DNA from 3 places in the Streptomyces sp. NPDC007157 genome. Region 3 is predicted to be linked to each of the others. Evidence: riboswitches for the same ligand, from Rfam matches in the RefSeq annotation. Region 3 holds a riboswitch; each other region holds the start of a gene.
The links. Region 3 has a riboswitch for S-adenosylmethionine ahead of ABZ642_RS22295 (hypothetical protein). Riboswitches for the same ligand answer to the same signal wherever they lie in the genome.
Positions count from the first base shown of each region.

Region 1: it holds a riboswitch for S-adenosylmethionine, as region 3 does, so the genes downstream of both, ABZ642_RS06875 (putative leader peptide) here and ABZ642_RS22295 (hypothetical protein) in region 3, are expected to answer to the same signal.
Region 2: it holds a riboswitch for S-adenosylmethionine, as region 3 does, so the genes downstream of both, thrC (threonine synthase) here and ABZ642_RS22295 (hypothetical protein) in region 3, are expected to answer to the same signal.

Region 1 covers NZ_JBEYFE010000003.1:303,520-307,489, reverse strand. Annotated here, with positions in the region: gene ABZ642_RS06880 (ABC transporter substrate-binding protein) at 1-1,498, opposite strand, end outside; gene ABZ642_RS06875 (putative leader peptide) at 1,720-1,836, opposite strand; SAM riboswitch class IV at 1,872-1,985, opposite strand; gene ABZ642_RS06870 (MFS transporter) at 2,339-3,817, shown strand; gene ABZ642_RS06865 (hypothetical protein) at 3,821-3,949, opposite strand.
Region 2 covers NZ_JBEYFE010000010.1:243,759-247,728, reverse strand. Annotated here, with positions in the region: gene ABZ642_RS20750 (trehalose-6-phosphate synthase) at 1-466, opposite strand, end outside; gene ABZ642_RS20745 (glucosyl-3-phosphoglycerate synthase) at 549-1,493, opposite strand; SAM riboswitch class I at 1,651-1,813, shown strand; gene thrC (threonine synthase) at 1,832-3,118, shown strand; gene ABZ642_RS20735 (MoaD/ThiS family protein) at 3,166-3,441, shown strand; gene ABZ642_RS20730 (cold-shock protein) at 3,901-3,970, shown strand, end outside.
Region 3 covers NZ_JBEYFE010000012.1:14,716-18,685, reverse strand. Annotated here, with positions in the region: gene ABZ642_RS22310 (hypothetical protein) at 1-843, opposite strand, end outside; gene ABZ642_RS22305 (hypothetical protein) at 1,078-1,287, opposite strand; gene ABZ642_RS22300 (DUF3293 domain-containing protein) at 1,326-1,859, opposite strand; SAM riboswitch class IV at 2,112-2,221, shown strand; gene ABZ642_RS22295 (hypothetical protein) at 2,279-2,746, shown strand.

The DNA of each region.
Region 1 (3,970 bases), on a different contig from region 3:
GCACGATCAGTTGCTGCGCCTCGGTGACCAGCTGCCTGCGCTTCGCGGTGTCCGTGGTCGCGGCCTGCGCGGACAGCGCCGTGTCCAGTGAACTGGCGGGCAGGTGGTAGAAGTTGCCCAGCTGGGAGGAGAAGGAGCCGCGCAGGATGTCGGGGTCGGCGCGGGTCACGTTCCCCCACACCACGTCGAAGTCACCTGACTGGAGAGTGGTGGCGAACTGGGTGACCGGCAGCTGCTTGAGCACCACGTCGATCCCGACGGCCTTGAGCTGCTGCTGAACCAGCTCCAGCGCCGGCTGGTTGGTGGCGGAGTTGGGGAACCAGGTGATGGTCAGGCTCAGCTTCTTGCCGCCCTTGGTGCGGACGTCGTCGCCGTCGGCCTTCCAACCGGCCTGATCCAGCAGGGACTTGGCCTTGGCCGCGTCGAAGGACAGGTCCGAGGAGAGATCCGTGTAGTCGGGCGTGGTGTGCGCCAGGATGCTGGTCGCCGGCTGGGTGCCGGTCGGGAAGACGGTGTCGGCGATCTGCTTCCGGTCGACGGCGGCCAGGATCGCCTGGCGCACCTTCGTGTCCTTCAGCAGGGGCCGCGAGTTGTTGAGTCCGAGACCGAACACCACGCCGGGGTTGGCCCGGCTCTGCAGGGCGACCTGGCCGCCCTTGAGCGCCGCCTCGTTCGCCTTGCCGACGCTGCTGATCACGTCCACCTGCCCGGACTGGAGACTGCCGGCCCGCACTCCCGCCTCGGGCACGACCTTGAACACCAGCTTGTCCAGGTAGGCCTCGCCCTTCTTCGACCACAGCGAGGAACCCCAGTCGTACCCGGTCCGCCTGGCCAGGGTGACCGACTGGTTCTGCACGTACTGCTTCAGCTCGAACGGCCCCGAGCCGACCACGCCGTCACTGCACTTCTGCTGCGGGGACTTCCGCACGCTCGCCGACGACTCGATACCCAGCGAGTGAGTCGAAGTCGCTTGCAGGAACTGCGCGTTGGGCTGCTTGAAGGACACCTTGACGGTGAGCGGGTCGACCACGGCGGTGCTCTTGACGCCGCTCAGATAGCCCTCGGCGAGGGTGCCCAGGGCGCCGAGCTTGGGTACCGCGTCGAAGTTGTCCTTGACCACCTGGGCGGTCAACTTGGAGCCGTCGCTGAAGGTGACCCCCGACCGCAGGTGGAACGTGAACGTCGTCGCGTCGGTGCTGATGTCCCAGCTCTTGGCGAGCCACGGCACGATCTTGCCGGTCTTCGGGTCCTGGTCGGTCAGGGAGTCCACGATCTGGCGCACCGAGTAGATGGTGTCGTTGCTGCCGACCTGCTGCGGATCCACGCAGCCGGCGTCGGATCCCACCGCGAAGGTCAGGGTTCCGCCGTTCTTCGCCGGGCCGCTTCCGCCGCCGGAGCCGTCGTCGCCCGAACCGCACGCGGTCAGCAGGACGCTGGTGGTCAGGAGCGCGGCCAGGGGCGCCCATCGGGAGGGTCTGAAATCCGGAAGTGCAGTCACGGAGGGCTTTCTCCTACTCGTGTCACCCGGCACGGGGTGCCGGGTGTCGGGGCGCGAGGCACGGCCGTGCAGGGGCGTGCGGCCCCGGCCGGGGGAGGCGCTGTGCAGACGGAGGGCGAACGCAGGGCAGGTGGACGACACCGGGGACCGGTGGCGAGGGGAAGGGCGGCACGAAGAGGCCGTAGCCGGTGACAGAGGTCACCGGCGGCAGGCGGGCCTGGTCAGACCCGACAGAGGCAGCTGGTCGAGCGCTTCAGATCGATGTGGCGCCGGCGTGAGAGCCGGGAGTACGCCGTGGCGTCGGCGGGGGAGGCGGCCGGGTCATCGCTGTGTCGCATGCCGGTCCCTCCTCGTCTCCGGCCCCCGTCACGGGGCCACGCGCTTGCGGGAGTCATCGGTGAACCCGCCGGGCTTTCACCTGGAGCACCCCACCGCGTGGGAGGGTTGCCGGTCAGCGAGCCAGGGCTTGACGCTGACACTCAATGCCGTTGGCGATCGTACGGATCGATTTTGTCGTACGTCAATGCCGCGACCGATGTCCCGTTCGAGCGGATGCGACCATCTCAAGTGCCGGGACGCGTGGTGGACGCACCTTGTGTCGTGTGCTTTGATCCGGCCATGGAGACCGCAGGTCAGGCACGCGCCGTGCTGCTCGACCCGTTCTGGGTGGGCCGCCGGGCCGACCAGTTCGACCAGACCTGTCGCTGACCACCAGCTCCCCTCAGCTCAGCTCACCTCCTTCTCCTCGAAGCGCGTGAATACGCCGCGCGGCCCTTTTCACCGGCGTGTCCGTCGCGCGCACACCCGACCGCCCCGCCGCAACCCGTCGGAATGAGAGGCATGGCCGTCAACAGCATTGCTCCTGCAGGGGTGTTCGCCGCGCTGCGGGTCCGTGACTACCGGATCTACTGGAGCACGGGCCTGGTGTCCAACATCGGCAGCGCCATGCAGGGTGTCGCGCTGGACTGGTTCGTCCTGACGCTCACCCACAGCGGAACCGCGCTCGGCTGGGTCGCCGGACTCCAGTTCGCCCCCGTGCTGCTGTTCGGCCTGTGGGGCGGGGTCATCGCCGACCGGTACGACCGCCGGACCCTGCTCCTGTGGACCCAGACGCTGTACGCGGTCCAGGCCCTGCTCCTGACGGTCATCGTGTTCTCCGGCCATGCCGCGCTGTGGCTGCTGTACGTCCTGTCGTTCGCGCTCGGCTGCGTGTTCACGGTGGAGAACCCGGCACGCCTGTCCTTCGTCACCGAACTGGTCGGACGGCCCCTGATCCCGAAAGCGGCGGGCCTGAACATCCTGTCCCTGAACGCCGCCCGCCTGATCGGTCCCGCGATCGCCGGTGTGCTGATCGGGGCGATCGGAACCGGATGGGTCTTCGCCCTCAACGCCGTGTCCTTCACCGTCGTCCTCGCGGGTCTGCTGTCGATCCGGCCACGGTCACCGGAGACGCACGCCGCCTCCAGGCCGCCGTGGACCGGGGCGGGCGCGGAGGGGCTGCGCTATGTGGCGGCCCGACCCGAACTCGTGGGTGTGTTCACCGTCTTCGGCCTGGTCGCCACCTTCGCGGTCAACTTCCCCACCACGCTGACCCTGTTCGCCGGGCGCGTCTTCGACGTCGGTTCCCGGGGACTCGGCCTCATGAACACCGCACTGGCCGTGGGCACCGTCGCCGGCACGGTCGCCGCCACGCGCGGGGTCTCGCCCCGGGTACGGACGGTCGTCGTCGGCGCGCTGCTGTTCGGCGGTTTCGAGGCACTGGCGGCGGTCATGCCCACCTACCCCGCCTTCCTCGCCCTGCTGCTGCCGGCCGGCTTCACGCTGATGACGTTGAACACGGCGGTGAGCGCCTTCGTCCAGTCGGAGGTCAGCGACGCCATGCGGGGCCGGGTGATGGCGGTCTACACGGTGATCTCCATGGGCGGCAGCCCGGTCGGCGCCCCCGTCATCGGCTGGATCTCCCAGCACGCGGGGGTGCGCTGGGGGCTGGGCACGGGCGCGGCCACCGCCGTACTGGCCGCGCTCGGCGTGACGCTGTGGCTGACGCGGAGGCCACGCTCGGCACCGGCCCTGACCGCGTCGCCCGTGTCGGCCGTGTCGCCCGTGTCGGCCGTGTCGGCCGTGTCGCCCGTGTCGCCCGTGTCGCCCGTGTCGCCCGTGTCGGCCGGGGCGGCCGGGGCGGCCGCGCCACCGGTACCGCCCGCTCCGCCCGTCTCCCGATCCGTACCGGCGTCTGCGGCCGCGCCGACCGGTCGCGCGCCCTCCACCGATGACGAGCCGTCACGCGAACCGTCCACCGGGGGAACGCTCCATGACTGACCGTCACACCGGACTGCCCGGCAGGGCGGTCAGCAGCCGGAACTCCAACGGGGTCAGGGCGACGGGAGTGCCGTCCACCGGCATGCGCTGCCCGTCCGGGTCCAGTCTGATCGGGGACGGGGCAGCGGCCACGACCCGGACGGCTTCGACTTC
Region 2 (3,970 bases), on a different contig from region 3:
GGATGACGACCACCGCACCCTGGCCCGCCTCCTGCGCCAGCGCCTCCGCGAACGCCTGGTTGTAGGCCTGGTACGACGCCCACCGCCGCCGGAACTCCGCGTCGAAGACCGGCTCCAGGGGGGTCTGGTAGAGCATGTGGTGGACGAACCAGAGCACCGAGTTCGCGATGCCGTTGTACGCGTCCGAGAACACGTCCGGGTCGATGTCGAGCATCCGGACCTGCTGCCCGCCGGTGTCCCCGGCCGGCAGCCGGCCGCCCTCGGCCCGCCGTACCGCCTCCCGGTCGCCGTCGCTCAGCGCCGCGCACACCCACACCGCGTTCGCGTCCGGCCCGATCGCCGACAGACCCGAGACGAGCCCGCCGCCGCCCCGCTTGGCGTGCAGCGCACCGCCTTCGCCCACTTCATACGAAACCGGGCCGCGGTTGGACGCGACCAGCACCTCAGCACCGCTGGTGGAAGCCATACGCCACAACCTAGCCCGGCCCGGAAACGCTCAAACGTACGGCCGTGCCCGACGCGCCGCCGTATACGGCCGTACGTAGAAGTCACGCCACCCGGCGCTCGGCGTACTCGGCGATCTCCGCCATCGGCGGCCGTTCCTCGGTGTCCACGGAGTAGGTGCGCGGTTCGAAGCCGTCCTCACCGCGTTCGAACTGGGTGAGGGAGGGGCGGATCAGGTGGCCGCGGGCCAGCCGCAGCTGGGCCGTGCGGTAGATCGCGGCGGACATCCGGCCGAGGGCCTGGCCGTCCTGGTGACGGTGTTTGCGGACCCCCACGTCGACCTGGGCGAGGGCGTCCAGGCCCACCAGGTGCAGGGCGTCGACCAGCATGCCCAGCTCCACGCCGTAGCCGACCGGGAAGGGAAGCTGTTCGAGGAGCGAGCGGCGGGCCGCGTACTCGCCGCCGAGCGGCTGGACGAACCCGGCCAGCTGCGGCCAGTGCATGTTCAGCAGCGGGCGGGCCATCAGTTCGGTGACCCGGCCGCCCTGTCCGGCCGAGCCGGCGAGCGGACGGTCGTACATCGCCTTGACCAGGTCCACGTCCGGGTCGGTCAGCAGCGGGCCGACGATCCCGGTGACGAAGTCGGAGGAGAAGTCACGCAGGTCGGCGTCGATGAAGCAGACGATGTCGCCGGTGGTGACCAGGAGGGAGCGCCAGAGCACCTCGCCCTTGCCGGGGACGGCGGGGATGCGCGGCAGGATCGTGTCGCGGTGCACGACCCGGGCGCCGGCCGCCGCGGCCACCGCCGCCGTACGGTCGGTGGAACCGGAGTCGACGACCACGATCTCGTCGACGAGCGGCGCCTGCCGCATCAGGTCGTGACGGATGATCGCGACGATGTCGCCGACGGTCGCCTCCTCGTTGAGCGCGGGCAGCACCACGGAGACGGACTGCCCGGTGCGCTGCTTGGCGGCGAGTATCCGGTGCAGCGGGCGATCGTTCATGGACCAGGAGCGGGTGGCCAGCCAGCGCTCGACTTCTTCCAGCACAGTCAGCGGCTCCTCACTGTCACGATCACACTGCGAGGTGTGATCCATCTCGCGGTTCGGACGACACTCTCAACTGTCCTGGCCTTCGGTTACAGTCTTGAACAACGCCGATGACCATCGCATGTCCTGGGGTCACCGGTCGTTGACAACCGCATACCGCTCATCCAGAGGGGCAGAGGGATACGGCCCGATGAAGCCCCGGCAACCCTCCAGTCGGTTACTCGTGGATCGCTGATCACTGTCGATCACTCGCGAGGCTCCCGGCTAGGGAAGGTGCCAAATCCGTCTCACGGCGAGATGCGTCGTGAGGAAGATGAGGAGAAAGGGCCTCGCCTCACATGGCTGTGCAGACTGCTGCGACCACCACCGACTCCACGACCGTCGACCTCGGTCCCGCCACTGCCCTGAGCTGCCGCGAGTGCGGCCACCGGGTGCCGCTCGGCCCGGTGTTCGCCTGCGAGGAGTGTTTCGGCCCGCTCGAGATCGCGTACGACTTCTCGGCCTACGACACCGAGGAGCTGCGGAAGCGGATCGAAGCGGGTCCCGCGAACATCTGGCGTTACGCGCCGCTGCTGCCCGTCCCCGCGGACGTGGCGACCAAGCCGAACATCAACCCGGGCTGGACCAAGCTCGTCCAGGCCGACAACCTGGCGAAGGAACTGGGCGTCACCGGCGGCCTGTACGTCAAGGACGACTCCGGCAACCCGACGCACTCCTTCAAGGACCGGGTCGTCGCCCAGGCCGTCGAGGCCGCGCGCGCCTTCGGCTACACCACCCTCTCCTGCTCCTCCACCGGCAACCTGGCCGGCGCGGTCGGTGCCGCCGCCGCCCGGGCCGGCTTCCGCTCCTGTGTGTTCATCCCGCACGACCTGGAGCAGGGCAAGATCGTCATGGCCGCGATCTACGGCGGCGAGCTCGTCGGCATCGAGGGCAACTACGACGATGTGAACCGTTTCTGCTCCGAGCTGATCGGTGACTCGGCCGGCGAGGGCTGGGGCTTCGTCAACGTCAACCTGCGGCCGTACTACGCGGAGGGCTCCAAGACCCTGGCGTACGAGATCTGCGAGCAGCTCGGCTGGCGGCTCCCGGACCAGCTGGTCGTTCCGATCGCCTCCGGCTCGCAGCTCACGAAGATCGACAAGGGGCTGCAGGAGCTGATCAAGCTCGGGCTCGTCGAGGACAAGCCGTACAAGATCTTCGGCGCGCAGGCCGAGGGGTGCTCGCCGGTGTCGGTGGCGTACAAGGCGGGCCACGACGTGGTGCGGCCGCAGAAGCCGAACACCATCGCCAAGTCGCTGGCCATCGGCAACCCGGCCGACGGGCCGTACGTCCTGGACATCGCGCGCCGTACCGGCGGTGCGGTGGAGGACGTCACCGACGAGCAGGTCGTCGACGCGATCAAGCTGCTCGCGCGGACCGAGGGAATCTTCGCGGAGACCGCGGGCGGGGTGACGGTCGGAGTCACCAGGAAGCTCATCGAGAATGGGCTGATCGATCCGGCGAAGTCGATCGTTGTACTCAACACGGGTGATGGACTGAAGACGCTGGACGCCGTGGCCGGGACGGGGCTCACGGCGACCATCCGTCCGAATCTCGAGTCTTTCCGCGAGGCCGGGCTCGCCTGAGTCAGCCGTAGAAAAACAGGGCGTTGCCCCCGATCGGAGGTTCAAACGTGAGCGTCACCGTTCGCATCCCCACCATCCTGCGCACCTACACCGGTGGTCAGGCAGAAGTCAGCGCCGAAGGCGGCACCCTCGGCGAGGTCATCTCCGACCTGGAGAAGAACCACACCGGGATCGCCGCCCGTGTTCTCGACGACGAGGGCAAGCTGCGCCGGTTCGTGAATGTGTACGTCAATGACGACGACGTGCGGTTCGAGCAGGGACTGGAGACGGCCACCCCGGACGGTGCCGGCGTCTCCATCATCCCGGCCGTGGCCGGCGGCTGACCTGCTGACAGGCTGATCGAATGACCGAACATTACCTTCGGTAACGCCGATCACCCACTGTTCATTGGATTGCCCCCTCCGTGAGAGAAGCGGAGGGGGCAATTCTGTGTGGTTGAGCGCGGTACAGTTGGGGAACGCGGTCCCGATCTCCAGGTCGGGAGCCCCGTATTCGATACCGCTGACCCGACAAGAAGTAGCCAAAGTGCGCGGGTTATATGCGGCTTTCGCGGCTTTTATGGGGCCCGACTTGCCCTGAATTCGGCCGAATTCTTGCTACATTCCGGACCCTTCCCGTCCAGAATTCTCGTCCGATTGACCTGTTGCAGACGGCAGTTGGACAGATACATTCAGCCGCGGTCGACGCGTTCCGGCGCACGCCCCCAACCATTGGGGGGTGAGGTCTGACCCGGATCCGCGAAGTGTGGATCTGTGCAAGGGCCAGTAATAGGGGAGTTAGGCATGGCTCAGGGCACCGTCAAGTGGTTCAACGCGGAGAAGGGGTACGGCTTCATCGCGGTCGACGGTGGTG
Region 3 (3,970 bases):
GGGCCGGGGCAGAACCGCGTCGAGCGCGTCCATGGCCGACACATCGGCGTCCATGACGACGTCGTACAGCAGGTCCCACACGTCGTCCGGTTCCTGCCGGACGAGGGTCTCCCCGAGGAGGAAGGACTGGCGGCGCAGATACGTCTGCCAGGCGAGGCGCTCGGCCTGCTCGTCGGTGACCCTGGTGGGGGTGAGACGCGCGCGCAGATAGAGCGCTTCCTGCTCATCCCGTCTCGTCCAGGGTGTGTCCTCGGGCATGAGGCCACCGTGGTCGATCAGATCGTCGAGGACGGACAGGGGTGCCCAGGCGAGGAGTTCGTCGAGAAACCGGTTCGGCACGGGTATCGCGCCGCGTGTGGCAGCGGTCGCGAAGAGGCTGAAGGCGGGGCCGCCCGAGACCGCGTGGGAACGCTTGCTGACCAGGTCCAGGCTGGGCGCCGTCGAACACAGCACCCTGCACCGCTCCAGGCCCGCCTCGTTGAGCCAGCGCACACCGCCGGCCCAGAGGCTCCGCAGATGTCCGAGGACCGACTCCGGCGGCAGCGCGCTGAGCCCGGCATGCACGGCGGGCATCAGGTTCTCGCGGTCCGGATCCCCTTCGAGGGCTTGCGCGAGAACCGCCCGCTCGGCCTCGGGCACCCCGGCGGCGGCCACCGCCTCGGTGAGCATGGCGAGTACGGCCTCGACGGCTTCGCCACCCCCGACACCGAGCCAGCGCCACTTGCGCTGGACGAAACCGCTCACCCCTGAGGGCCCCTGGCTGTCACGGCGTTCGCGCGCACGGGCGAGGCGCTCCTGCTCAGCGGCCTTGGCTGCCTGACGCGCGGTCACCGGGTCCGTCATGTCGTACACGTCGACAGGTTATCCATGGGGTCTGACAATCCATATGGCTTCGTACGTATCGTGACCTTGGGCGATGGGCGATGGGCGATGGGCGATGGGCGATGGGCGATGGGCGATGGGCGTTTCGGCGTCACCGGCCGAGTTCCGGCGGTCCTGTGTCCACCGGACGTAGCGGGGCTTCATCCCTGCCGCGGACGGCGTTGCCGTTCGCGTCGTCCGCGGAGTATCGCGAGGTCAGTCCGCGCTGTCCACGAAGGAGCGGGCCAGGCGGCGCAGTGGAGACGTCTTGTCCCACACGTGCCAGCGCGCACCGCACAGAGGGTCGGTCTCGTACGTCACCTCCGCCGGGAAGTCGTGGGCTCTGACCCGCTCGGCCGGCGGGCCGGTGAGGGTCCTGCCGCAGTGGGGACAGTGGTCCGGGGTCCGCATGGGGTACATGCCCATCGTCATCGCTCCTGCCGTACGTCGGCGCTCGTGCGGGGTCAGCGGCCGTCCTGAGTCCCGTCAGCCGGGGGACGCCATGCCCTCCGATCACTCCTCGGGAACGCCGCCCATCCACTCATGGCGACGGTGTTGCTGTCGCACGCGGACACCCGCCATGCGTCGGGAGTCCAGCTGAAGATCGCGTCCTGGCCGAAGCGTCGGCCCAGTTCACGCGCCGCGCCGTCGCTCAAGCCGACGACGGCGACACTCTCCTCGACGTGCGTACCGCACGCGTCGCCTCCCGTCGCGGGCCACCAGGTGAGTCGCTGCCGGTCGAGCTCGTCGAGCAACAAGCCGTGAGCACGGGTGCTGTACTCGGCGGAGGCGGTACGGCCACGCGGATTCCAGGCCGTGATCACATGAAGGGTGGCGTCCCCGGCCGGTTCCGGGAAGGCCCCCTCGGCCGTGCCTGGCGAACGCGGTTCGACCCGTACGGTCCGGTCGTGGAAGTGGATGTCCACGACTGCGAGACGGTAGAGCTCCCAGTTCTGGGGCGTGTCGGGTGCGTCTTCGGGTGCGTCTACGGCGTGCACAAGGGCCTCCTGCGGAACGAAGGACCCCCTTACACGTCGGGCAGGGAGATCGATGCCTGCTCCCATGGGGTCATGGGAGCGCGGTGTTGCTTTGGAAGGCTACTCACACGGTGTGGGAGACAACCGACCGATGGCTACCCCCGGCGGTGCTCGGCCGGGCTGGCCGAACGGCAAGTTGCCACGAATCCGGTCGTGAAGCAAGGGTTTTGGAGCACATTGCGAGGGCCCGCGACGGATGTTACTTTTCCGCTCGATCATGAGTTCCAGCGCCAAGCCCCGGCTCGCTGGACGGCGTCCGGTCCATTGTGGATGCCCCGGGACACGACCGATCCACGCACGTGGTGCGTGGGTAACCGCAGATCACCGGGGTGCGGCACGTGCGCTACCGGGGTCCTTCGACTCCGGGAGGCTGCCCCATCATGTCCGTTCCCTCCGAGACAGAGCCCCGCCGCGCGGGCCTGCCGGTCATCGACCTCACCGCCGCTCGGGAACTGTTTCGCACAGCTGAGGCGAGTGGCCTCGGTTCGCCGGGGACCGATGACCTTTTCGGCCAATGGCTCGACCGCGGATCCGACATAGCCTTCTACCGCACCTCGGATCGGCCCCTGCAAGCTCGGGCCGTCGAACAGCGGGACGGTGTGCCTGAGCGGCTGAGCAACAGCCGTATCGGCGACGCCACATTGGTGGCTGTCTGTCTCAACCCGCGCCGGGACGCGCCCTCGCATCAGGCGGATCAGGTGGACCCAGTCTCCGCAGAGCCCGAGAAGGCAGGGAAAGCCGAGGAGAGCGTCGAGGCCGAGGAGACGGGCACCTGTACCTGCGCGCATGGCGGCATGCCTGGTCTCTGTTGGGGATACGAGGCGGACGAAGGCGCTGCGTTCCTCTGACGACTGGGATCGCTGACGGCCGGGTTCGTACGTGAGTCATCACGCACAGGCCCGACGCGCTTACGGCGGCACTGTGTGAGCGGGGTTGGATTGCCTGTACGCGGTGTGTGTGCCGCGGCCGGCCCCGGATGACGACTGCGCACGTCGGCGCCGGGACGCGGAGTCCCGCGACCCGGTGGTGCGCGATGTTCTTCAAAGCCTTTGGGAAACAACCAACCCAACCAAACCCACCCTGCCGGTACGCGAGTTGGGGTGCCACTCGTTCGAGTGACGGAAGCGTCAGGTGGTCGGGTGGGTGAGGTACGGTCGCGGCACACAACCACAGACAGAGAACGGCCCCCGGCAGGACGGCAATCCCAACGAGGGCCTGACCACTCAGGAAGAGTCGAGCTTCCCCAATGGCTGACCCGCAGTCTAACGCGGCCGTGCCCGCGTACCCGTCGCCCGAGCACTCGTTGCCCGCGCCTCCGCAACTCCCACCGGACGCACCCCGCGCCGGAGTCCTCCACGTACGGCACCGCCACACCGAGCGGTACACCGTCGTCGGCAACCACCTCGCCCAACACCCTCGCCTCTCGGCCGCCGCCATCGGCATCGGTGTGCACATCCAGTCCCTGCCTGACGGCGCCTCGGTGACCATCAAGGCTCTGAGCCTGCGCTTTTCGGAGGGAGAGGTGACGATCGGCAAGGCGTTGAGGGAGTTGGAGGAGGCCGGGTATCTGGTCCGCCGCCGGGTGCCGCTCGGCGGTGGCCGCATCGCCACGCGCACGTTCTTCCTGGACTGTCCGGGGGCTGTACGGGGCTCGGTGAGGGGGCGCGGGGCGGTCGACGCGTCTGTCCAAGGGGCTGGAGGTGAGCCGCCGGAGCCTTTGGCCGTGCCGGTCCCTGCCGACGACGTACCGGCTACGGTGCCGGAGTCTGCGGATGCCCTGCGGTCCGCTTCGTCGTCGTCAACGCCCGTGCCTACGCAAGCTGTTGGCCTTGAGGCCGGTACGGGACTCACCGGTCCTGCGGCCGAGCTTCTGGCCCGCCTGCGCCTCGTGGACTCGCGGCTGCTGCTGTCCGTGCGGGACGTTCAGCGGCTCGTGCCCGCCGTCGAGACGTGGCTCGCCCGTTCGGCCACACCTGACCAGATCAGGCGCACCCTCACGGCCAGCCTGCCGTCCGAGGCCGTCCCGATCCATCACCCGGCCCGGCTCCTCGAATACCGCCTGACCGCTCTCC